4 regions of the Streptomyces sp. NPDC047869 genome follow, and region 4 is predicted to be linked to each of the others. Evidence: riboswitches for the same ligand, from Rfam matches in the RefSeq annotation. Region 4 holds a riboswitch; each other region holds the start of a gene.

What was found. A riboswitch is a leader RNA that binds a small molecule or an ion and turns the genes downstream of it on or off. The one in region 4 is predicted to bind cobalamin.
Region 1: it holds a riboswitch for cobalamin, as region 4 does, so the genes downstream of both, AB0924_RS01385 (HoxN/HupN/NixA family nickel/cobalt transporter) here and AB0924_RS21450 (cobalamin biosynthesis protein) in region 4, are expected to answer to the same signal.
Region 2: it holds a riboswitch for cobalamin, as region 4 does, so the genes downstream of both, AB0924_RS09490 (ribonucleoside-diphosphate reductase subunit alpha) here and AB0924_RS21450 (cobalamin biosynthesis protein) in region 4, are expected to answer to the same signal.
Region 3: it holds a riboswitch for cobalamin, as region 4 does, so the genes downstream of both, AB0924_RS18440 (CbtB-domain containing protein) here and AB0924_RS21450 (cobalamin biosynthesis protein) in region 4, are expected to answer to the same signal.

The regions. Positions count from the first base shown of each region.
Region 1 is NZ_JBEYRK010000001.1:294,778-300,621, forward strand. It holds gene AB0924_RS01375 (alpha-amylase family glycosyl hydrolase) at 1-681, opposite strand, end outside; gene AB0924_RS01380 (LAETG motif-containing sortase-dependent surface protein) at 940-1,872, shown strand; cobalamin riboswitch at 2,010-2,215, shown strand; gene AB0924_RS01385 (HoxN/HupN/NixA family nickel/cobalt transporter) at 2,244-3,329, shown strand; gene AB0924_RS01390 (nucleoside hydrolase) at 3,361-4,347, opposite strand; gene AB0924_RS01395 (hypothetical protein) at 4,798-5,580, shown strand; gene AB0924_RS01400 (helix-turn-helix transcriptional regulator) at 5,682-5,844, opposite strand, start outside.
Region 2 is NZ_JBEYRK010000005.1:193,767-199,610, reverse strand. It holds gene AB0924_RS09500 (DUF3311 domain-containing protein) at 1-32, shown strand, start outside; gene mctP (monocarboxylate uptake permease MctP) at 29-1,657, shown strand; cobalamin riboswitch at 1,793-1,931, shown strand; gene AB0924_RS09490 (ribonucleoside-diphosphate reductase subunit alpha) at 2,055-4,439, shown strand; gene AB0924_RS09485 (ribonucleotide-diphosphate reductase subunit beta) at 4,439-5,452, shown strand; gene AB0924_RS09480 (hypothetical protein) at 5,365-5,619, opposite strand; gene AB0924_RS09475 (helix-turn-helix domain-containing protein) at 5,712-5,844, shown strand, end outside.
Region 3 is NZ_JBEYRK010000013.1:9,366-15,209, reverse strand. It holds gene AB0924_RS18455 (phosphodiester glycosidase family protein) at 1-852, opposite strand, end outside; gene AB0924_RS18450 (DUF779 domain-containing protein) at 929-1,288, opposite strand; gene AB0924_RS18445 (histidine phosphatase family protein) at 1,375-1,977, opposite strand; cobalamin riboswitch at 2,083-2,227, shown strand; gene AB0924_RS18440 (CbtB-domain containing protein) at 2,263-2,484, shown strand; gene AB0924_RS18435 (CbtA family protein) at 2,510-3,274, shown strand; gene AB0924_RS18430 (spore photoproduct lyase family protein) at 3,381-4,571, opposite strand; gene AB0924_RS18425 (TspO/MBR family protein) at 4,650-5,162, opposite strand; gene AB0924_RS18420 (SsgA family sporulation/cell division regulator) at 5,207-5,629, opposite strand.
Region 4 is NZ_JBEYRK010000016.1:54,223-60,066, forward strand. It holds gene AB0924_RS21430 (class II aldolase/adducin family protein) at 1-241, opposite strand, end outside; gene AB0924_RS21435 (GH25 family lysozyme) at 433-1,203, shown strand; gene AB0924_RS21440 (inorganic phosphate transporter) at 1,348-2,637, shown strand; gene AB0924_RS21445 (hypothetical protein) at 2,662-2,889, shown strand; cobalamin riboswitch at 3,013-3,154, shown strand; gene AB0924_RS21450 (cobalamin biosynthesis protein) at 3,271-4,215, shown strand; gene AB0924_RS21455 (cobyric acid synthase) at 4,212-5,720, shown strand; gene cobN (cobaltochelatase subunit CobN) at 5,717-5,844, shown strand, end outside.

The DNA of each region.
Region 1 (5,844 bases), on a different contig from region 4:
GATGCCGCCGATGTCCCGCAGCGGCTCGGCGAGGTCCTTGGCGAGGCCGTGCGCGACGTCGACGCGGAAGCCGTCGACGCCCCGGTCGGACCAGAAGCGCAGGGTGGTGCGGAAGTCGGCGCGGACCTCCTCGTTCTCCCAGTTCAGGTCGGGCTGCTCGGGCGCGAAGAGGTGCAGGTACCACTCGCCGTCCGCGGCCCGCCGCCAGGCGCTGCCGCCGAACACCGACTGCCAGTCGGTGGGCGGAAGTTCACCGTGCGTGCCGCGGCCGGACCGGAAGACGTAGCGGTCCCGGGCGGCGGAGCCGGGACCGGCCCGCAGCGCCTCCTGGAACCAGGGGTGCTGGTGCGAGGTGTGGTTGGGGACGATGTCGACGACGACCTTCAGACCGAGCCGGTGCGCCTCGGCCGCCATGGCGTCGAAGTCGTCCAGGGTGCCGAGGCGGGGGTCGACGTCCCGGGGGTCGGCGACGTCGTAGCCGCCGTCGGCCAGTTCCGAGGGGTAGAAGGGGCTCAGCCACAGCGCGTCGACGCCGAGCGTGGCGAGGTGGTTCAGGCGCTGGGTGACTCCCCTGAGGTCACCGAGCCCGTCGCCGTCGGCGTCGGCGAAGCTGCGCGGATACACCTGGTAGACGACGGCCTGGCGCCACCAGTCGGGGTTCCGGGACGAGAGGTCTGCCATACGGGCTCCCTTCGGGGAAGGACGACAGTACAGAGACTGTCCACATTGCCCGGAAAGGGAACCTTCGGACGATGAGGAGTGGATCATTCCTCGTGTGATGGAGTTGTGACGGCCCCATGAACGACCCCTGTATTCACGCAGGTTGACAGGTTTCAGCAGGGCCGATCACCATGGCCTCACACTGTGGCGCATATGACCGATGGGCCGCGTGTCTCTTCTGACTTCTTCGCTCACTCGAGCTTCTGCGATGGGATATCCATGTCCATAGCCAGACGTGTCACCGCGCGCCGCCTGCTGGGGACGGGCGCCGCGTCGATCGCCCTCTGCGCCGCCTCGATCGCCGCCGCCTCCGGCGCCTGGGCCCACGGCACGCACGGCGGTGACGGCTGGAAGGCCGGCGGCCACTACACGCCCGGCACCGGCGCGGGCACCGAGACCGGCACCGACCGCTGCCAGTTCTCGCTGGACGGCGTGAACTTCTTCGACTCGGTGAAGGTCGACGACCAGAACCTCAGGCCGAGCGAGGACGGCAAGGTCCACGTCAAGGTCCGTGCCGCCGGGGACGCCGCCGGCTGCACCGCCTCGCTCGCCTCCTACCTGGCCCACGGCGCGAGCTTCGCCACCTCCGGTGAGCAGGTCTTCGTCGACTTCGACACGGTGGCCGTCAAGCCGGGCGAGACCGACTCCCTCGACATCTCGGTACCGGACGCGGGCTGCTTCGCGCAGATCGACCTCTACCGGGGCGCGGTCAGGTTCGACGGCAAGTCCGGCGCGGACGACGGCTTCGAGCACGGGGCCCTGCCCGAGGGCCCGGACCACCCGGTCATCAAGGACAAGCTGATCGCGGCCTGGAACGGCGGCACGAAGGACTGCACCAGCGTCCCGGAGGAGCCGCAGTCCCCGTCGCCGAGCGCCCCCGCGGAGGAGTCCGCACCGCCCGCGCCGAGCGCCTCGGAGTCGCCCGCGGCGCCGTCCCCGGCCTCCTCGGAGTCCGCGCCGGCCCCGTCGGCCTCCGAGTCGCGGGCCGGCTCGGCGCCCACGCCGGACGGTGGCGGTGACGACGGCGGCGACCTCGCGGAGACCGGTGGCGGCGGCAACTCGGGCCTGATCGCGGGCGGAGCCGCCGTGCTGGTCGCGGGCGGCGCCGCGTTCGTGGTCCTCGCGCGCCGCAGGCGGGGCGCCCAGGGCTGACCGCCCGCCTCCTCACGCACACCACGACCCCCGCCGCTCGCGGCAGCCGCGAGGCCTGCGAGACGGCGGGGGTCGTTCCGTATGTGATCTTGAGTACCCGCGCCGATGTGCGGCTGTACGGACGGGCGTTCACCTGCCTACGGTGGGCGGGCCGTGGTGCTCGGGAAGTCGGTGACGGCCCCTCAGGGGTCCATGCCGACGCGGCCCTCGCCACTGTGATCGGGGAGTTCCCGTCCCGTCCGGCGTCCGCCGGGCCACTGGCCGTGTCCACGGCTGGGAAGGCAGGGACGGCGAACGCACCACCCCGTAAGCCAGGAGACCGGCCACGGCAGCTCACGAGATGATCCACGAGGTGCTGGAGCGTGAATCCGATGGCCGATGCCGCTGCCTTCCGATGGCGACGCGAGGACACGATCAGAACGGCGGGGCTGCTGGCGGTGATCGCCGCCCTGCACGTCGTCGCCTTCGGGGTGCTGTTCCTGCTCGTCGCCCCCGGGCACTACAAGGTCGGGCAGGACGTCTTCGGCGTCGGCCTCGGCGTCACCGCCTACACCCTCGGCATGCGGCACGCCTTCGACGCCGACCACATCGCCGCGATCGACAACACCACCCGCAAGCTGATGGCCGACGGCAGACGGCCGGTGTCGGTGGGCTTCTGGTTCGCGCTGGGGCACTCCAGCGTGGTGGTGCTGCTGGCCCTGCTGATCGCGGGCGGCACCCGGCTCGCCGGCCGGGTCATGGACGAGCACTCGCGCACCCACCAGGTGCTCGGCTTCATGGGCACGACGATCTCCGGCACCTTCCTCTACCTCATCGCCGCCCTCAACCTGGTCGCGCTGGCCGGCATCCTGAGGGTGTTCCGGGCGATGCGGTCCGGTACCTACGACGAGCGGGAGCTGGAACAGCACCTGGACTCGCGGGGCTTCATGAACCGCGTGCTGGGGCGGCTGACCAGGTCGGTGTCCCGGCCGGGGCAGATGTTCCCGCTGGGCTTCCTGTTCGGGCTCGGCTTCGACACGGCCACCGAGGTCACGCTGATGGTGATGGCCGGTTCGGGCGCGGCGGCCGGACTGCCCTGGTACGCGGTGCTGTGCCTGCCGCTGCTCTTCGCCGCCGGGATGAGCCTGTTCGACACCCTCGACGGCACGTTCATGAACTTCGCCTACCAGTGGGCGTTCTCCAACCCGGTCCGCAAGGTGTTCTACAACCTCACGATCACCGGTCTGTCCATCGCCGTCGCCTTCTTCATCGGCACCATCGAGCTGGTCGGGGTCCTGCACGAGAAGTTCGACCTGGGCGACGCCGTGACCGGCTGGATCGCCGGGCTGGACCTGGACAGCGTCGGCTACGTCATCGTCGGGCTGTTCGTGGTGGTGTGGGCGGCGGCGCTGGCGTACTGGCGGCTGGCGCGGGTTGAGGAACGCTGGGCGGCACGGGTCCCGGCGACGTCCGACTGACCCCGGACCCGCGGCCTGCCCTTCCGGTTCCTCACCCCGTCTGTCCCTGAGGCCCCCCGACGGTCTCCAGGTACAGCTTCACGAAGCGGTCCACGTCCACCTGCAACGCCACGTCCACCAGGGCCTGTTCGCGGGCTCCCTCGTGGATCTCGGACTCGCCGGGGCGGGGGCGGCGGTCGACGAGCGTCTGGCCGCGGGCCGGACCGGGCGCGAGGCAGACCTCGACCGGCAGGCGCCGGGTGGTGATGCCCGCCGGATCGGCGACCGCGCACACCGCGCCCGCGTCACCGAGTCCGCCCGCCTCCTCGGCCTCCGGCTCGCCGCCCTGCGCGGTGGGCCGGTGGGCGAGGAGCTCCCCGGCCAGCCGGGTGCCCGGATCGGCGCTGCCGCGCAGCCGGTGCACATCGGTGCCGGGCACGACGACCCGCATGAAGACGTCCAGTCCGTACATCGTGATCGGCACTCCGGCGGTGAGCAGCACCGCCGCCGCCTCGGGGTCGTGCCAGACGTTGAACTCGGCGACCGGCGTGGCGTTTCCGGTCGCGACCGCGCCGCCCATGAACACGATCCGCTCGATGTTGCGGGTCACCTCCGGGTGGGTGCGCAGCAGCAGGGCGATGTTGGTGAGCGGGGCCGTGGGCACGAGGGTGACCGGGCGGGGGGAGGCCAGGATCTCCCGGCGGAGCAGGGTCACGGCGTCCACGTCGGCCGGGGTGCGGGTGGGCGCGGGCAGGCCCAGGTCGCCCATGCCGTCCGAGCCGTGCACGTGCCGGGCCGAGCGGGCGGGTTCGATCAGCGGGCGCTCGGCGCCGCGTGCCACGGGGATGTCGGGGGCACCGGCCCGCTCCAGCACCGTCAGGGTGTTGCGGACCACCCCGTCCACGTCCGTGTTCCCGGCCACGCAGGTGACGGCCCGCAGATCGATCCCCGGGTGGCGTACGGCGAACAGCAGGGCCAGGGCGTCGTCGACGCCGGTGTCACAGTCGATGATCACAGGAATACCGGACTGCCCGGCCACGACGGACTCCTTCCGCCACCGCGGCCCGAGGACTCGCCACGAAGGCCCCCTCAGCCTACGGCCGCCCGGCATTCCCGGCCGCACGGCGATCGCGGGCACCCCGGAGGCGGACATCCGGGCGATCCCCGTCCAGCCCCGTCCGGACAGCCGGGAACGGGCCCCGGGGGCGGGCCTGGGAGCCGAGGCGCGTTCACACAGCGCTCGCACCGAACCGGTGCCGAGGCGGCGGTGCCGAGGCGGTGGTGCCGAGCCGGTGCCGAGCCGGGTGCCGAGGCGGCGGTGCCGAGGCGGCGGTGCCGAGGCGGCCGGACAGCCGCGGGACGCTCGCCGACGCGCCCGATGCCGCCGGACCCGCGTTCTCACCCGGACGGCCCGGAGCGCTGGTGGGCCGGTGAGGGCGGTGGTGCCGTGAGAGGTGGCACCACCACCGGCCGCACAGGAGGCCCACCGATGACCGCCGCGATACGCCCCCGTGCCCTCCCGCTCGCCGCTCTCGCGGCCGGCCTCCTCGCCCTCACCGGCTGCGCGGCCCTGGGCCTGGAGCACCCGCCGACCGCCGAGCAGCCGCTGCCCACCATCGACACGGCCTCGCCCACGCCGAAGGCGTCCGGCCGGGGCGACGGCGCCCTGCTCACCGACGATCAGGCCCGGGCCGCGCTCCTCACCCAGAACGACCTCGGCGCCCCCTGGTCGGCGACGCGCGGGGCGGCCACCTGGCGCGACGCCCTGCTGAAGGCGAGTTCGCGGACGGCGGAGTGCCAGCGCCTGCTCGACGCGCTCTACGCCGACGAACTGCTCGGCGCCCCCGGCCGGGTCGCCGTCGGCCTGGACGACGCCGACACCGACGCCCAGCTCCGCTACCAGATCGGCGCGCGCCGCCCGGCCGACGTCGACGCCGCCCTGGCCTGGCTGCGGACGATGCCGGCGAAGTGCGCCCGGTTCACCGCCACCACGGAGACCGGCCTGGTGGAGGACGTCCAGGTGCAGGAGGCTCCGCTGCCGGAGGTCGGTGACGCGCGCCAGGGCCTGCGGCTCACCCTCTACACCACCACGTCCGGCGGCCAGGACGTCGTCCTCACGATGGACGTGGCCGCCGTCCGCGTCGGAGAGGACTCCTTCGCGCTCACCAACGGGGGCCTGGGCGACGTGCCGAACGAGGCGACCCAGGCGGCCGTCCAGATCGGCGCACTGCGCCTGGCGGACGTCCGCAAGCAGGGCCGCGCCGAGGTCTGACAGGCCCGGAGAGCCCGGGCCAGCGCATCAGGGGGCGCCCGGCCGGCGTCCGGGAACACGGACCACGACCGGAACCGCGCCGAGCCCCGGCCCGGAAGCCGTCACAGCGGGGGCTGGGCCGGAGCCGGGCCGAGGGTGGTGGTGCCCGGGGCGGTGCGGTGCCCCAGGCCGGTGCGGTAGGCGTCGAGGGCGGCTTCCACCCGGCCGGTGCGGCGCAGCAGGTCGCCCAGCAGACGGCACAGGTCGGCGAGGTCGCCGGCCGCC
Region 2 (5,844 bases), on a different contig from region 4:
GTGGTGCCCGGAACGGGGGTGCGGCGAAGTGAAGGACGGCGTCAACGGCGTCGCGCTCGGCGTCTTCATCTTCTTCTTCCTGGCCGTCACGGTCATGGGCTTCCTGGCCGCACGCTGGCGCAAGGCCGACAACGAGCACTCCCTGGACGAATGGGGCCTGGGCGGACGGTCGTTCGGCACCTGGATCACGTGGTTCCTGCTCGGTGGCGACCTGTACACGGCGTACACCTTCGTCGCCGTACCGGCGGCGATCTACGCGGCGGGCGCGGCCGGCTTCTTCGCGGTCCCGTACACGATCCTCGTCTACCCGCTGATCTTCACGTTCCTGCCCCGCCTGTGGTCGGTCTCGCACCGCCACGGCTACGTCACCACCTCTGACTTCGTACGCGGGCGGTTCGGCTCCAAGGGCCTGTCGCTGGCCGTGGCGGTCACCGGCATCCTCGCGACGATGCCGTACATCGCGCTCCAGCTCGTCGGCATCCAGGCGGTGCTGGACGTGATGGGCGTCGGCGGCGGCGAGAGCACCAACTGGTTCGTGAAGGACCTGCCGCTGCTGATCGCCTTCGGCGTACTGGCCGCGTACACCTACTCGTCCGGTCTGCGTGCCCCCGCCCTGATCGCGTTCGTGAAGGACACGCTGATCTACATCGTCATCGCGGTGGCGATCATCTACATCCCGATCAAGCTGGGCGGGTTCGACGACGTCTTCGCCAAGGCGGGCGACGCCTTCAGCCAGGTCAACCCGGCGACCGGCAAGCCGCGCGGCGCGCTCGCACCGCCGGAGGCGGGCCAGTGGACGTACGCCACCCTGGCGCTCGGTTCCGCGCTCGCCCTGTTCATGTACCCGCACTCGATCACCGCGACCCTGTCGTCCAAGAGCCGTGAGGTGATCCGCCGCAACACCACCCTCCTGCCGCTGTACTCGCTGATGCTGGGTCTGCTGGCCCTGCTCGGCTTCATGGCGATCGCGGCCGGGGTGAAGGTCACCAACGGCCAGCTGGCGATCCCGCAGCTGTTCGAGGACATGTTCCCCGACTGGTTCGCGGGTGTGGCCTTCGCGGCGATCGGTATCGGCGCCCTGGTGCCCGCGGCCATCATGTCCATCGCGGCGGCGAACCTGTTCACCCGCAACATCTACAAGGACTTCATCAAGCCGGACGCCACGCCGAAGGAGGAGACCCGGGTCTCCAAGATCGTGTCGCTGCTGGTGAAGGTGGGCGCGCTGGTCTTCGTCCTGACGATGGACAAGACGGTCGCCATCAACTTCCAGCTGCTGGGCGGCATCTGGATCCTGCAGACCTTCCCGGCCCTGGTCGGCGGCCTGTTCACCCGCTGGTTCCACCGCTGGGCGCTGCTCGCCGGCTGGGCGGTCGGCATGGTGTACGGCACGCTCGCCGCGTACGGGGTGGCCTCGCCGACCCAGAAGCACTTCGGCGGTTCCGCGAAGGAGATCCCGGGCATCGGGGAGATCGGCTACATCGGCCTCACCGCGTTCGTGCTCAACGTCGTGGTCACCGTGGTTCTCACCTTCGTCCTGAAGGCCGTGAAGGCCCCGGAGGGCCTCGACGAGACCCGGCCGGAGGACTACACGGCGGACGCGGGCGACCCGGGGGTCGAGGTGGAACTCCCGCCGGCCACCGCGGGCAGCGCCCACTAGCGCGAGCCGGCCACGAACCACCCCGCAGCGGGCCGCCGAGGGCACCTCCCACGGCGGCCCGCTGTCATGCGAGTTGACCCTGCGGAGCCACCACAACACGCAACAGGCACAACATGTGGGGGTGACACGACAGCCCGGCACTAGATGTATGCTCATGCTCGCTGTCGCCGCAGGGGAATCCGGTGCGAATCCGGAACTGTCCCGCAACGGTGTACTTGCGTGTTTCCGCACGCCTGTTTCAGTCCGAGGACCTGTCGGCAGCGCGCGCCCGGCCGTCCGGTCCGGGTGCTCATCGACGTCCGGGCCTCGTGGAATGGGCCGGGGACGCGACGCCGTGCGCGCTCGCGCTGACCCCTGCCCTCCGCAAGGCCCCGTGCCGAGCGAGGGAGAGCCCCACGTGACCATCGCGCCAGCCGACCCGGCTTCAGCCACCCCGGCGAGCGGAGCCCCGGTGGAGACCGACGGTCCCGGTACCGCGCTGCTGCGGACCCTGACCGAGCTGACCGCCGACCTCCCCGACGCCGACCCCGGCCGGGTCGCCGCGGCCGCGCTGCGCGGCCGGTCCGCCCGGGCCGACGAGGCGGAGTTGCGCGAGCTGGCCACGGAGGCGGCCGCCGGACTGATCTCCGAGGACCCCGCCTACTCCCGGCTGGCCGCCCGGCTGCTGACCGTCTCCATCCGCGCCGAGGCCGCCTCGCAGGGCGTCACGTCCTTCACCGGGTCCGTCGCCGTGGGCCACCGGGAGGGCCTCATCGCCGACCGCACCGCGGAGTTCGTACGGCTGCACGCCGAACGGCTCGACGCGCTGGTCGACCCGGCGGCCGACGACCGCTTCGGCTACTTCGGCCTGCGCACGCTGCACAGCCGGTACCTGCTGCGCCACCCCATCACCCGCCAGGTGATCGAGACGCCCCAGCACTTCATGCTGCGCGTCGCCGCCGGGCTGGCCGAGGACGACACCGCCCGCTCCGTGGACGAAGTCGCCGCGCTCTACGGGCTGATGAGCCGCCTCGACTACCTGCCCTCCTCCCCCACCCTCTTCAACTCCGGCACCCGGCATCCGCAGATGTCGTCCTGCTACCTCCTCGACTCCCCGCTGGACGAGCTGGACTCCATCTACGACCGCTACCACCAGGTCGCCCGCCTCTCCAAGCACGCCGGCGGCATCGGCCTGTCGTACTCCCGTGTCCGCAGCCGCGGTTCGCTGATCCGGGGCACCAACGGGCACTCCAACGGCATCGTGCCGTTCCTGAAGACGCTGGACGCCTCGGTGGCCGCGGTGAACCAGGGCGGCCGGCGCAAGGGCGCCGCCGCCGTGTACCTGGAGACCTGGCACTCCGACATCGAGGAGTTCCTGGAGCTGCGCGACAACACCGGTGAGGACGCCCGCCGTACGCACAACCTGAACCTCGCGCACTGGATCCCGGACGAGTTCATGCGCCGGGTCGACGCCGACGAGCGGTGGTCGCTGTTCTCGCCGGCGGACGTGCCGGAGCTGGTGGACCTGTGGGGCGAGGAGTTCGACGCCGCGTACCGCAGGGCGGAGGCCGCCGGGCTCGCGAAGAAGACGATGCCCGCCCGGGACCTGTACGGCCGCATGATGCGCACCCTCGCGCAGACCGGCAACGGCTGGATGACCTTCAAGGACGCCGCCAACCGCACCGCCAACCAGACGGCGACCGCCGGCCACGTCGTGCACTCCTCCAACCTGTGCACCGAGATCCTGGAGGTCACGGACGACGGCGAGACCGCGGTCTGCAACCTGGGGTCGGTCAACCTCGGCGCCTTCGTGGACACGGCGGCCGGCGGCCTCGACTGGGAGCGGCTCGACGAGACGGTCCGCACGGCCGTCACCTTCCTCGACCGCGTGGTCGACATCAACTTCTACCCGACCGAGCAGGCGGGCCGGTCGAACGCCAACTGGCGTCCGGTGGGGCTGGGCGCGATGGGCCTGCAGGACGTCTTCTTCAAGCTGCGGCTGCCCTTCGACTCCCCCGAGGCCAGGGCCCTGTCCTCCCGGATCGCCGAGCGGATCATGCTCGCCGCGTACGAGGCCTCCGCGGACCTCGCCGAGCGCAACGGCCCGCTGCCGGCCTGGCGGAAGACCCGTACCGCGCAGGGCGTCCTGCACCCCGATCACTACGGGGTCGAGTTCACCTGGCCGGAGCGCTGGGCGGCCCTGCGGGCACGGATCGCCGAGGTCGGCATGCGCAACTCGCTGCTCCTGGCCATCGCGCCCACGGCCACGATCGCGTCCATCGCGGGCGTGTACGAGTGCATCGAGCCGCAGGTGTCCAACCTGTTCAAGCGCGAGACGCTGTCCGGCGAGTTCCTTCAGGTCAACTCGTACCTGGTGAGGGAGCTGAAGGAGCTGGGCGTGTGGGACGCCCGCACCCGCGAGGCGCTGCGCGACGCCAACGGATCCGTGCAGGACTTCGCCTGGATCCCGGCGGACGTACGGGCCCTGTACCGCACGGCGTGGGAGATCCCGCAGCGCGGTCTGATCGACATGGCGGCGGCCCGGACCCCGTTCCTCGACCAGGCGCAGTCGCTGAACCTGTTCCTGGAGACGCCGACCATCGGCAAGCTCTCCTCGATGTACGCGTACGCCTGGAAGTCGGGCCTGAAGACGACGTACTACCTGCGCTCGCGCCCGGCGACCCGGATCGCCCGCGCCGCCCGGGCGCAGACCCAGACCCCCATCCCCGTGCAGCAGGCCGCCGACCCCGACGCCGTCGCCTGCTCCCTTGAGAACCCCGAGTCCTGCGAGGCCTGCCAGTGATGACCAGCGAAGCCAAGAACCTGCTCGACCCCGGCTTCGAGCTGACTCTCCGCCCGATGCGCTACCCGGACTTCTACGAGCGCTACCGGGACGCCATCAAGAACACCTGGACCGTCGAGGAGGTCGACCTCCACTCGGACGTCGCCGACCTCGCGAAGCTGACGCCGGCCGAGCAGCATCTGATCGGCCGTCTGGTCGCCTTCTTCGCGACGGGCGACTCGATCGTCGCGAACAACCTGGTGCTGACCCTCTACAAGCACATCAACTCCCCCGAGGCCCGGCTCTATCTGAGCCGCCAGCTCTTCGAGGAGGCCGTCCACGTCCAGTTCTACCTGACGCTGCTGGACACCTATCTGCCCGACCCGGACGACCGGGCGGCGGCGTTCGCGGCGGTGGAGAACATCCCCTCCATCCGGGAGAAGGCCGGGTTCTGCTTCAAGTGGATCAACGAGGTCGAGAAGCTGGACCGGCTGGAGTCCAGGGCCGACCGCCGCCGCTTCCTGCTGAACCTCATCTGCTTCGCCGCGTGCATCGAGGGCCTGTTCTTCTACGGCGCCTTCGCGTACGTCTACTGGTTCCGCAGCCGGGGTCTGCTGCACGGTCTGGCCACCGGCACCAACTGGGTGTTCCGCGACGAGACGATGCACATGTCGTTCGCCTTCGACGTGGTCGACACCGTCCGCAAGGAGGAGCCGGACCTGTTCGACGACGAACTGCGAGGGCAGGTCACGGACATGCTGCGGGAGGCCGTCGAGGCCGAGCTGCAGTTCGCGCGCGACCTGTGCGGTGACGGCCTCCCGGGCATGAACACCGAGTCGATGCGGCAGTACCTGGAGTGCGTCGCCGACCAGCGCCTGACGCGCCTCGGCTTCGCCCCGGTGTACGGCTCGGAGAACCCCTTCTCCTTCATGGAGCTTCAGGGCGTTCAGGAGCTGACGAACTTCTTCGAGCGCCGCCCGTCGGCGTACCAGGTGGCCGTGGAGGGCACGGTCGACCTGGACGAGGACTTCTGAACCTCCTTCTCCCGGCTCTTCGCACCCCGGGCCTCCTGAGCCTCCCTGAGCTGTCGGTCGACGCGCCTTTCGCGGGCGATGCCGAGGACGGACGGGAGGATCAGGAGGACCAGGATGCCCAGGGTGGTGAGCATTCCGATCAGGCCTTCGATCTGGTTTCCGGTCATGACACCACTGTCGCGCCGCATGCTCCTTACCGACAGTGGCAGGACTGCCGCACACCCTCGATTTACTGCCAGCTTCGGGGCACACTGGCAGCATGCTGAGGAACGTGGCGGCAGTGCTGCTGGACGGCGTGCATCCCTTCGAGCTGGGGGTGGTGTGCGAGGTGTTCGGCATCGACCGCAGTGACGAGGGGCTGCCGGTGTACGACTTCGCCGTGGTCTCGGCGG
Region 3 (5,844 bases), on a different contig from region 4:
GGTCACCGCGTCGCCCGGGGCCAGCTCGCGCAGCTCCCGCGCCCCCTGTTCGCGGCCCACCAGGACGGTGGTGCCCGAGGGGATCGGACCGCCGCCCGGGGTGCCGGCGGCGCCGACCACCCGGCCGTGGCGCACCTTCACCTCGTAGGTGTCCGTCCCGCAGCCCGCCGCCCGGTCGGTGTCCGTGCCGCAGATGGCGCGCACCCGGGAGGCGCCGCCCCACCGGGAGGTGAAGGCGCCCACGGAGTTCTGCGGCAGCGCGTACTGGTTGAGGCCGCCCAGCGGGAGCTTCCCCCGCGGTGTGGTCACGGAGCCGGTGAGGGAGAGGCGGTCCATCCGCGCCCGCCGGTCGGTGCCCACGCCCAGCACCTCCCGCGTGGTGGTCCCGGGCGGCAGCGCCGGCCCGAACCGCTGGCCCTTGGGCACCGCCGCCTTGAGCGCCTGACCGCCCGCGACCGCCGGGCCCACGGTCGCACCGGTCGCCTCGACGCCCGGGTGCTGGGTCTCGGTGATGTCGAAGAAGTCGCCGTTGACACCCGCGACCGCGCCGGCCGTGTCGGCCAGCCGGGACACGGTCGCCCGGGCCGCCACCGCCCCGGGATGCAGCAGGTCCGTCCGGACGTGTGGATTGGCCAGGTCGACGGTGAGCAGATGGGCGTGGGTCCGTCCGGCCGCCGCCGTGATGTCGAACTCCCGGTACGTCACCCCGGGAGCGATCCGCCTGCCGGGTCCGCCGGCCGGCACGGCACCGGCCGGCGCCGCCCCGGCCAGGGCAGCGCCGGCCAGTACGCCGAACGCCGTGAGAACCGTGAGAACCGATCTGCCCGCCGCCGTCCGCCCGTCCCGATTCATCGCGCCCCCTGATGCCTCGTCAACTGCCGTCAGTGCTCAGGGGAAGTGCACCAGACGACGGTGACGTGCGGGGCGGCTAGGCGTCGACTACGCGAGAACGGGTGAGAAAACGCACCCCCTCGGGTGCCTCCAGCGAGAAACCGCTCCCTCGTCCGGGTACGACGTCCACGATCAGCCGGGTGTGGCTCCAGGCCTCGTACTGGCTCCGCGACATCCAGAAGGTCACGGGCTCCTCGACGCCGTCCACCGCCAGCTCGGCCAGCATCACGTCCGAACCGCCGGTGCGGAACTCGCCGTCCGGGTAGCACATGGGCGCGCTGCCGTCGCAGCAGCCGCCGGACTGATGGAACATCAGCGGTCCGTGCTCCGCCCGCAGCCGGCGTACCAACTCCGCGGCCTGTGGGGTGAGTTCGACGCGGGGCAGTTCCTCTTGCATGGTCACCGTCCTGGAGAGCCGGGGGCGTCGGACCCGGCCCAGTCTCACGGCCGGCCGCCACGGCGTCCAGGGGGCGGTGGCGTTCCTCAGCGGTCGGGGACGCCCTCCGGTTTGCCGCTCGTCCCGCCCAGGACGGTGGCCGGCGTGAGGTTCCAGCGCCCGGCCCGGCCGGTGAACCCGGCAGCGGTCAGGGGCGGTACGTCGATCCGCCAGAAGGCGGCCTCCGGAGCGCCGAGCACCCGCACGGTCACGGCGCGCACGACCTCCGGCTCGACCACCGCCACCGTGCGGCCGGCGGACCGGGCGGCCTCCTCCAGCCAGCCCCCGACCCGGGCGCACAGCAGGCGCACCGACTCGCCGCCGTGCGGGCTCGCCGCCGGGTCGGCCAGCCACCGGGCCAGCGCCTCCGGTTCCGCGGCGCCGACCTCCTCGAGTGTCCGCCCCCGCCAGCGGCCCATGTCGAGGCCGGCCAGGGCGGGTTCGGCACGTGCGTCGAGACCCAGCGCGGCCGCCGTCTCCCGGCAGCGGGCCGTGGGGGAGACGAGGGCCTCGGCGGCCGGCCGCAGTCCGTCCGCGGCCGACCGGGCGCGCGCGGCGCCCGCCGCGTCGAGTGAGCACCCGTCGTCGAAGCGGGCCTGCCGCAGGGCCGGGTTCATCGCCGGTGAGATCAACATCACTCGGCTCGTCATGAGGTCGCCTGCATGGTCAACAACCCTTTCGGCACAGGGATTTCACAGCGTACGGCGGCCGCGGGGCGCACCGCTCCGCACCCGTGCGCCCTTGGCCGCACCGGCGCTTCGCGGTACCTTCTCGGCGATATCGACGACGGAATGCGGAAGCCGGTGGGAATCCGGCACGGTCGCGCCACTGTAAGCCCCGTTCACACCACTCCTGGTGCGGGCCGGGCAAGTCAGACCCGCCCGTCGTCCCGTGCACCACCGAGCAGGGACGCGAGTTCCCCAGGAGGTCCTGCCATGGCGCAGTCCGCCGTTCAGCCCAGCACCAACCCCACCGTCATCCCCGCCAAGCTGCCGATCGGCGCCATCGCCCCCTGGGCGGTCTTCTTCGGCGTCCTGATGCTGGTCCTGCTGTACTTCGTCGGCGCCGAACAGGGCGCGACCTCCGTGATGTCCGGCGAGAACGTGCACGAGTGGGTGCACGACGCCCGGCATCTGCTCGGCTTCCCCTGCCACTGACCGGGGCGAGGAAGCGCACGAGCTCATGAACTCGGCAACTGTCCGGAACCTGTTGGTGCGTGGCATGCTCGCGGGACTCGCCGCGGGCCTGCTCGCCCTCGTCGTCGCCTACTTCCTCGGTGAGCCGCGTGTCGACTCGGCCATCGCCTACGAAGAGGCGCACTCCCACGAACACGGCGTGGAGGCGGTCTCCCGCACGATGCAGTCGACCGCCGGCCTGTCCACCGGCGTCCTCCTCTACGGCATCGCGTTCGGCGGCATCGCCGCCCTCGCCTACTGCTTCGCGCTGGGCCGCATCGGCCGCTTCGGGCCGCGCGCGAGCGCGCTGCTCCTGGCGGCCGCCGGCCTCGTCGCCGTCTACGTCGTGCCGTTCCTGAAGTACCCGGCCAACCCGCCGTCCGTCGGCGACCCCGACACGATCGGCAAGCGCACGACGCTGTACTTCCTGATGATGGTCCTGAGCGTGCTGCTGGCGGTCGCCACGGTGATCCTCGGCAAGCGGCTCGCCCCCCGCCTGGGCAACTGGAACGCGACGGTGGCCGCGGGCGCGTTCTTCCTGCTGGCCGCCGGGCTCGCCTACGCGTTCCTGCCGGCCGTCGACGAGGTCCCCAAGGACTTCTCCCCGAGCCTGCTGTGGCAGTTCCGCCTGGCGGCACTGGCCGTCCAGGCGACCCTGTGGACCGCGTTCGGGCTGGTCTTCGGCGTCCTCGCGGAACGTGTGCTCACCGCCGAGCGCACGGCCGGTGAGCGGCAGGACGCCGGTCCGCGCGCTCCGGCCGCGCACCACTGAGGCACCCCGCGCCCCGGCGTGAGGCACCGGTCCGCTCGCGGGCCGGTGCCTCACACGTCGTCGGCGGATCCCCGGCCGACGTCGGAGGCGGTCCGCGGGGCCGGGTTCAGAAGGCGTACCGGATGCGCAGCCAGGGAGCGTGCGCCGCGACGAGCCGGCGCAGGTCGTCCAGGGCCCTCGCTTTGACCAGGTGGTCGTAGCGCACGTTCAGCGCCCCGTTCTCGGAGCGTTTGCCCTGCTGGATGCCGGGCTGCCAGAGCACGTCCTCGGCGCGCGGATGCCAGCCGAGGTTGACCTCGTGCAGTTCCCGGTTGTGGGTCAGCATGATCACCTCGGCGGCCGCCTGCCGCTTGACCCGGTCCGGGAGCACGTCGTCGAGCCGCCGGAGCAGTTCGGCCCAGGCCTCCTGCCACCCGGGGCGCAGCACCACGGGGGAGAGGTTGAAGTGCACCTCGTACCCCGCGTCAAGGAAGTCGGCCGCGGCGGCGACGCGCTCGGCCACCGGTGACGTCCGGATGTCCAGCAGCCGGGAGTCCTCGCCCGGCATGACCGAGAACCGGACGCGGGTGCGGCCCCGCGGATCGAGTGCCAGCAGATCCGGGTTCACGAACTTGGTGGCGAAGGACGCCTTGGCGGTGGGCCACTGCCGGAAGGCGTGCACGAGATCGGCGGTGTTGTCGCAGATCAGCGCGTCCACCGAGCAGTCGCCGTTCTCGCCGATGTCGTAGACCCAGGCCTGTTCGTCGCACTGGTTGGGTTCCCGCTTGGGCCCGTGCCGCGCGATGTGGCGGCCCAGGTGGCCGATGATCCGCTCGATGTTGGTGAAGACGGTGACGGGGTTGGCGTATCCCTTGCGGCGCGGCACGTAGCAGTACACGCAGGCCATCGCACAGCCGTTGGACGGGCCGGGGGCGATCCAGTCGGCGGAGCGGCCGTTGGGCCGCGTGGTGAGCGTCTTGCGTTCGCCCAGCACCAGCGTCTCGCCCTTCACCCGCACCCAGCGCCCGACGTTCCCCTCGTCGCCGTGCAGCTCGGGAACGCGCCAATGGGAGTCCACCTCGACGACACGCGCGGCAGGGTGGCGGGCGAGGATCTGGCGGCCGCGGGGCGAGGCAGCGGCGGCGGGCTCGGCGTAGATCGTCCGCACGGGAAGCAGCCGCCGGGCGGCGTCGGAGTCACGGAAGAGCGGGCCGGTGGCCGGCATCCGTCCCGGCTCGTCCCCGGAGGACGCGACGCCGGGCAGGGCGTCGAGCCCGAACAGCGCGCCGTCGTCCAGCGCGGCGGAGAAGTCCCTCATGTGTGGTTCGCCGGGTTTCTTGACTGACGTCGCATACGGCCCACTGTACGCAGGCGTGACACGCCGGTGCGGAGGCCGTCAGCGGTTGAGCCGGACGATGGAGGCGTTCAGGGCCGCCGCGAAGGCGCACCAGGCGGCGTAGGGCAGCAGGGCTCCGGCCGCGGCCCGGTCGGTGCGGGCGATCTGCCGGATGAGCTGGGCGTTGCCGATGTTCAGCAGCACATCGCCGGCGAGCGCCGCCTTCGGGGCGCGGTGGGCGAAGAACAGCCGGCTCCATGCCGCGTTCAGCGCCAGGTTCGCCCCCAGGTCGCGAACGATCCCTGCCCGCCGGCGCCGGTCCGGGGCGCGCCCGAGGGCGTGGCCCGCCGCGCAGGCGATCGACGCGTACAGCGGGGTCCACACCAGGCCGAACGCCCACGGCGGAGGCTGCCAGGACGGCCGGCGCAGCGAGGCGTACCAGGTGCTGTCCGGACCGGTCGCCGCGGCGCCCACGGCGGCGGTGACGGCCACCGCCGCCGTGGCCGCGCCGTACCGCTGCCAGGGACCGGGCCCGGGCCGCCGGGTGCCTCCGCGTTCGCTGATCACCCTCATGTCCTCACGTCTTCCCGGGCCGCGCCCGATGTCACCGGTCGGGGTCAGTCGCCGCGCAGCAGCTCCGCCAAAATGTCGTCCCACCGCAGGCGGGAGCTCTCGGTGCCCGCGGGCACCGCCTCGAACGTCTCGGCCAGCCAGCCCTCGAACGGGTCCGCCGGTACGTACAGCACGGCGGCCCCGCCCGCGCCGCGCAGCACGATCCGCAGGGTGGTGGACCCGTGGCAGCGGCAGGGCGGCCAGACGCGCACGGAGCCCTCGCCGGACGGAACGCGCAGGCCGGCGTCGAGCAGATCGCGTGAGAACAGCCAGGGCGCGGCGTTCTCGGGGCCCTCGCGGAAGTCCATGCGTACGGCAAGCGGATCGGCCGGGTCATAGCTGAAGCGGACCTCGAGCCGGAGGGCTTCCGCTTCGCTGAGGACCAGGTGGATGTCCAGGTCGGTGTGGAGACGCTTGGCGGAGTGCATGACACCTCCCGGATGAGGTGGTTCGTGGGCTCTGCCCTGTGCGAAGCCCCGCACTCCACACTTCCGGGCGGGGGCCGGGGGTGGATGCGGGCGGTCTGCGGGAATCGCGGGGGGCACGGGGATTCCGTCCCCGCCGGGGTGCAACCGTTTCGCACGCGCCGCCGGAAGAGTCAGCGACGTGGGTGGGAGGGCGGTCCGGCCCGCTCCACCCCTGG
Region 4 (5,844 bases):
TCGGCACGAGGGTGCCGAGCACCTGCCGGCCGTCGAGGTCGACGCCGGTGATGTCGGCCGGGGTGAGCCGGTCGTAGGGCACGCCCGACGGGGTGACCAGCACCAGATCCCCCACGCGGACGGAGACGTTGCCGGAGGTGCCGACGACCAGCCCGTCGGCCACGGTCCGGCGGGCCGTCCCGACCAGCGCCGCCCAGCTCCGCTCCTGCTGCTCCCGCGCGTCCCGCCACTGTCCGGCCATACCGCGATCCTGCCAGCCCGTCCGGTGCGGGGCGGGCCGGCGGCGGAGTTCCGGCCGGAACCGGTGCCGCCGGAGGAGTGGACACCCGCGTGCAACGCCCATAAATGCACTTAATCGGGCCAGAGCCAGGCATCTAATGATCATTAATGCCCGCAGCCGCCCGACGCCTCACCGCCGCACCAGGGGGACGCATGGCCCGCGACCGCTCGCCCTCCCGCCTCCGCCGTCGCGTGGCCGCCGTCGCGGCCGCCGCGGCGGCGCTCGCCCTCGCGGGCACCCAGTGCGCCTCCGCCGCCGGGCCCTCGGCGGCGGAGGCGGCCGGTCTGCCCCGGGGACACGACGTGTCCTCGCACCAGCGCCACGTCGACTGGCCCGCCGCCCGGTCGGACGGCGCGCGGTTCACCTACATCAAGGCGACCGAGTCCACGACCTATCGCAACCCTTACTTCGCCCGGCACTACGCGGGCGCACGCCGGGCGCACCTGATCCGCGGCGCGTACCACTTCGCCCGCCCCGACCAGTCCTCGGGCGCCGCGCAGGCCGCGTACTTCGTGCGGCACGGCGGCGGCTGGCGGGCGGACGGCTGGACCCTGCCGCCGGCCCTCGACATCGAATACGACCCGTACGACAGCAGGCACCTCTGCTACGGGCTCGGCCACCGGCGGATGGTCGGCTGGATCCGCTCCTTCAGCGACGAACTGGACCGGCTCACCGGCCGCCGCCCGGTGATCTACACGACCGCCCAGTGGTGGGCCGCCTGCACCGGCGGCAGCCGCGCCTTCGCCTCCGACCACCCGCTGTGGATCGCCCGTCACGGCACGTCAGGACCTGGATCACTGCCCGGCGGCTGGTCGTCCTGGACCTTCTGGCAGTACGGCACCGAGGGCGGCCTGCCGGGTGACCAGAATCTCTTTCACGGGCCACCGCCGAGCCGGCTGCGGGCCTTCGCGCGGGGCCGGTAGCCAAGGGGCGCCCCGGCCGGCCGCTCGGAGCGGAATCCCGAACCCCCGTTACCGACACCCCCACGCCTGACCCAGTTCACCTTCCGTTCACCCAGGTTGCCTACGTTCGACCCGCCAATGACGCTCGAACGATTGCCTGGGTAAATGGAAAGCTTCTCGCTGATCCTCGCGATTGTGGTGGTAACCGCACTCGCGTTCGATTTCACGAACGGTTTCCACGACACCGCCAACGCGATGGCCACCACCATCTCGACCGGCGCGCTGAAGCCCAAGGTCGCGGTGGCCATGTCCGCCGCGCTCAACCTTGTGGGCGCTTTCCTCTCCGTGGAGGTCGCCAACACGATCTCCAAGGGTCTCGTCGATGAGAACGGCATCCGTCCCGAGGTCATCTTCGCCGCCCTGGTCGGCGCGATCCTCTGGAACCTGCTGACCTGGCTGGTGGGACTGCCCTCCAGCTCCTCCCACGCCCTGATGGGCGGCCTGATCGGCGCCACCGTCGCCTCGGCGGGCTTCGGCGCCGTCCACGGCGACGTCCTGGTCACCAAGGTGCTGCTGCCGGCGGTCGCCGCCCCGGTCGTGGCCGGACTTGCCGCCATGCTCGCCACCCGCTTCTCCTACGGGATCGGCGGCAAGGCCGAGGGCGACGCCACCCGCAAGGGCTACCGCGCCGGCCAGATCGCCTCCGCCGGACTGGTCTCCCTCGCGCACGGCACCAACGACGCCCAGAAGACGATGGGCATCATCACCCTGGCGCTGATCGCGGGCGGTGCCATCGCCCCGGGCTCCAACCCTCCCACCTGGGTGATCCTCTCCGCCGGCATGGCCATCGCGCTCGGCACCTACATCGGCGGCTGGCGCATCATCCGCACCATGGGCACGGGCCTGACCGAGCTGGAGTCGCGCCAGGGCTTCGCCGCCCAGACCAGCGCCGCCACGGCCATCCTGGCCTCCTCGCACCTCGGCTTCTCGCTGTCCACCACCCACGTCGTCTCCGGCTCCGTGATGGGCGCGGGTCTGGGCCGCAAGGGCGGCGTGGTCCGCTGGTCCACCGCGACCCGCATGGCCGTCGCCTGGGTCCTCACCCTGCCGGCCGCCGCCCTGGTCGGGGCGCTCGCCGAGTCCGTCACGGACCTCGGTGACTGGGGCACCGCCGTCGTCGCGGTCTTCCTGGTCGGCTCCAGCGCCGCCATCTGGAAGCGCTCCCGCCGCGAGGTCGTCGACCACACCAACGTCAACGGCACCGACGAGGCCGCCGAGCCCGCCGGTGTGGTGACCACCGCGATCGCCGCGGTGACCCCGCCGCCGGCCGGCACCGTCACCCTCACCGAGGGGCCGGCCATCAGCTTCCCGTCGCAGTCCAGCGGCCCGGCCCCGGCCGTCGCCGAAGTCACGGCACCGGCCGCTACGGCCGTGCCCCCGGCCGCCACCGTCTGACCCGGTTACCGGAGGAAAAGCAACATGAAGATCGACTGGGCGGCCATCGGCTCCGTCTTCGGCGTCAGCCTGGCCTTCACGGTGGGCCTGGTGGCCCTGTTCACCCTCGGCGTCAACGGCCTGTCCCGGCGGGAGAGGGCGGCGGCGCAGGGCGGGTCCGCGGCGCTCGCCGTGACCGGCGCGTACGTGTGCTTCGCGGCGTGCGCGGCGGCCGTGGCCTACGGCATCTACCTGATCGTGGCCAAGCCCTGACCCGAGCCACCCTCGAAGAGGCTCCCCGCCGGTGCGTTCCGGCAGGGAGCCTTTTCCATGCCCGGATCTCGCCGGTGTGGGGCTGAGCACACTCTCCCCTCGCAGGTCAAAGGCAAGTTGACGGCCCTTCGGGGCGCGTGGTGGACTGCCCGGGCCATGTACGGCGGCAGGAGAGGAAGCCGGTGCGAATCCGGCGCGGTCCCGCCACTGTGACCGGGGAGTGATCCCCGGGAGCCAGGAACTCTCACCGCCGGCTTCGTCGAACCAGGGCGCGGACACCCTGAGTGAGGACACATATCGCCATGCTCGGCCGCAGATCGAGGACCCTTACCAGGGCCTGTCACGAGAGTCCCGCCTCCGCGCCCACGGCCGGCTGAGCCGATGGGTGCCGATCGCGCTTACGCGTACGGCGCCGCCGCCGGCCTTCTCGGTGACCTGCTCCTCGGCGATCCGCGCCGCGGGCATCCGGTCGCCGCGTTCGGGCGGGCGGCCGCTGCCGTGGAACGCGTGCTGTGGCACGACCACCGCGGCTGGGGCGCTCTGCACACCGCCGTCTGCGCCGGCGGCGCCGTGGCCGCCGGGCTCGTCGCCCGACGGGCCGTGCGCCGCTCCCCCGTCGCCTCCGCCGCGCTGACCGGCGTGGCCACCTGGGCCGTCGTCGGGGGCACCTCGCTGGCCCGCGAGGCCCGGGCCATCGGGCGCGCGCTGGAGGCCGGGGACGTGACGGCGGCCCGCGCGCGGCTGCCCCATCTGTGCGGCCGGGACCCGCAGGCGCTGGACGCCGACGGGATCGCCCGGGCCGTGGTCGAGTCCGTCGCCGAGAACACCTCCGACGCCGTCGTGGGCGCGCTGGTGTGGGGTGCCGTGGGCGGGGTGCCGGGGCTGCTCGGGTTCCGGGCCGTCAACACCCTGGACGCGATGGTCGGTCACAAGTCGCCGCGCCTGCGCCGGTTCGGCTGGGCCTCCGCCCGGCTCGACGACCTCGCCGGGTGGCCGGGGGCCCGGCTGACGGCCGTGCTCGCCGCGCTGGCCGGACCGGACCCGCGGGGTGCCGTACGGGCCTGGCGGGCGGACGCGGCCAAGCACCCGAGCCCCAACGCCGGTCCCGTCGAGGCCTCGTTCGCGGGCGCCCTGGGCGTGCGGCTCGGCGGGACGCTCTCCTACGCCGGCCGGGTGGAACACCGGCCCGTACTGGGCGGCTGCACCGGGCGGGCCGTCCGGGTCGCCGACATCGACCGGGCCGTGACGCTCTCCCGCCGCGTCGGCCTGCTCGCGCTCGGTGTCACCGCCGGTGCGCGCCTCCTCGCGAAGGGACGTGGCAAGTGAACGGTGGTCTCCTCGTCGCCGGCACCACCTCCGACGCCGGCAAGAGCGTCGTGACGGCCGGGATCTGCCGCTGGCTGGTGCGCCAGGGTGTGAAGGTGGCGCCGTTCAAGGCGCAGAACATGTCCCTCAACTCCTTCGTCACGCGCGAGGGCGCCGAGATCGGGCGGGCACAGGCGATGCAGGCGCAGGCCTGCCGGGTGGAGCCGACCGCGCTGATGAACCCCGTGCTGCTCAAGCCGGGCGGTGAACAGAGCAGCCAGGTGGTGCTGCTGGGCAGGCCGGTGGGCGAGATGAGCGCGCGCGGCTACCACGGCGGGCGCCAGCAGCGGCTGCTGGGCACGGTGCTGGACTGCCTGGCCGAGTTGCGGGGCACGTATGACGCGGTGATCTGTGAGGGGGCCGGTTCGCCCGCGGAGATCAATCTGCGGCGGACGGACATCGTCAACATGGGGATCGCGCGGGGCGCGCGGCTGCCCGTCCTCGTGGTCGGCGACATCGACCGCGGCGGCGTCTTCGCCTCCTTCTTCGGCACCCTCGCCCTGCTGTCGCCCGAGGACCAGGAACTGGTCGCCGGTTTCCTGGTGAACAAGTTCCGGGGCGACGTCTCCCTGCTGGAGCCCGGCCTCGACATGCTCCACGGGCTCACCGGACGGCGGACGTACGGCGTGCTGCCGTTCCGGCACGGGCTCGGCATCGACGAGGAGGACGGACTGCGGGTCTCCCTGCGCGGCACCGTGCGGGAGTCCACGGTGGCTCCTCCGGTCGGAGACGACGTGCTGCGGGTCGCCGTGTGCGCGGTCCCGCTGATGTCCAACTTCACCGATGTGGACGCGCTGGCCGCCGAACCGGGCGTCGTGGTGCGGTTCGTGGACCGGCCGGAGGAGCTGGCGGACGCGGACCTGGTCGTGGTCCCGGGGACCCGGGGCACGGTCCGGGCGCTCGAGTGGCTGCGGGAGCGCGGCCTCGCCGACGCCCTCGTACGCCGGGCCGCCGAACACCGGCCCGTGCTCGGCATCTGCGGTGGCTTCCAGATCCTCGGCGAGCACATCGAGGACGAGGTCGAGTCGCGCGCCGGGGAGGTCCCGGGGCTCGGAGTGCTGCCGGTGCGGGTGCGGTTCGCCCGTGAGAAGACGCTGACCCGGCCGGTCGGCGAAGCCCTGGGCGAACCGGTCGAGGGGTACGAGATCCACCACGGCGTGGCCACCGTCGGCGGGGGCCGGCCCTTCCTGGACGGCTGCCGGGCCGGACAGACCTGGGGCACGCACTGGCACGGCTCGCTGGAGTCGGACGGCTTCCGGCGGGCCTTCCTGCGCGAGGTGGCGGCCGCCGCGGGACGCCGCTTCGTACCGGCCCCCGGCACCTCGTTCGCCGCGCTGCGCGAGGAGCAGCTCGACCGGCTCGGCGACCTGATCGAACAGCACGCGGACACGGACGCGCTGTGGCGGCTCATCGAGTCGGGCGCGCCGCAAGGACTGCCTTTCATTCCACCGGGAGCGCCCGCATGAGCACAGTGTTGTTGTTGTCGACCGCCGACACCGATCTGCTGGCGGCCCGGGCCTCCGGCGCCGGGTACCGGATCGGCAATCCGACCCGGGTGGACGTGGCCGGGGAACTGCCGGGGCTGATCGA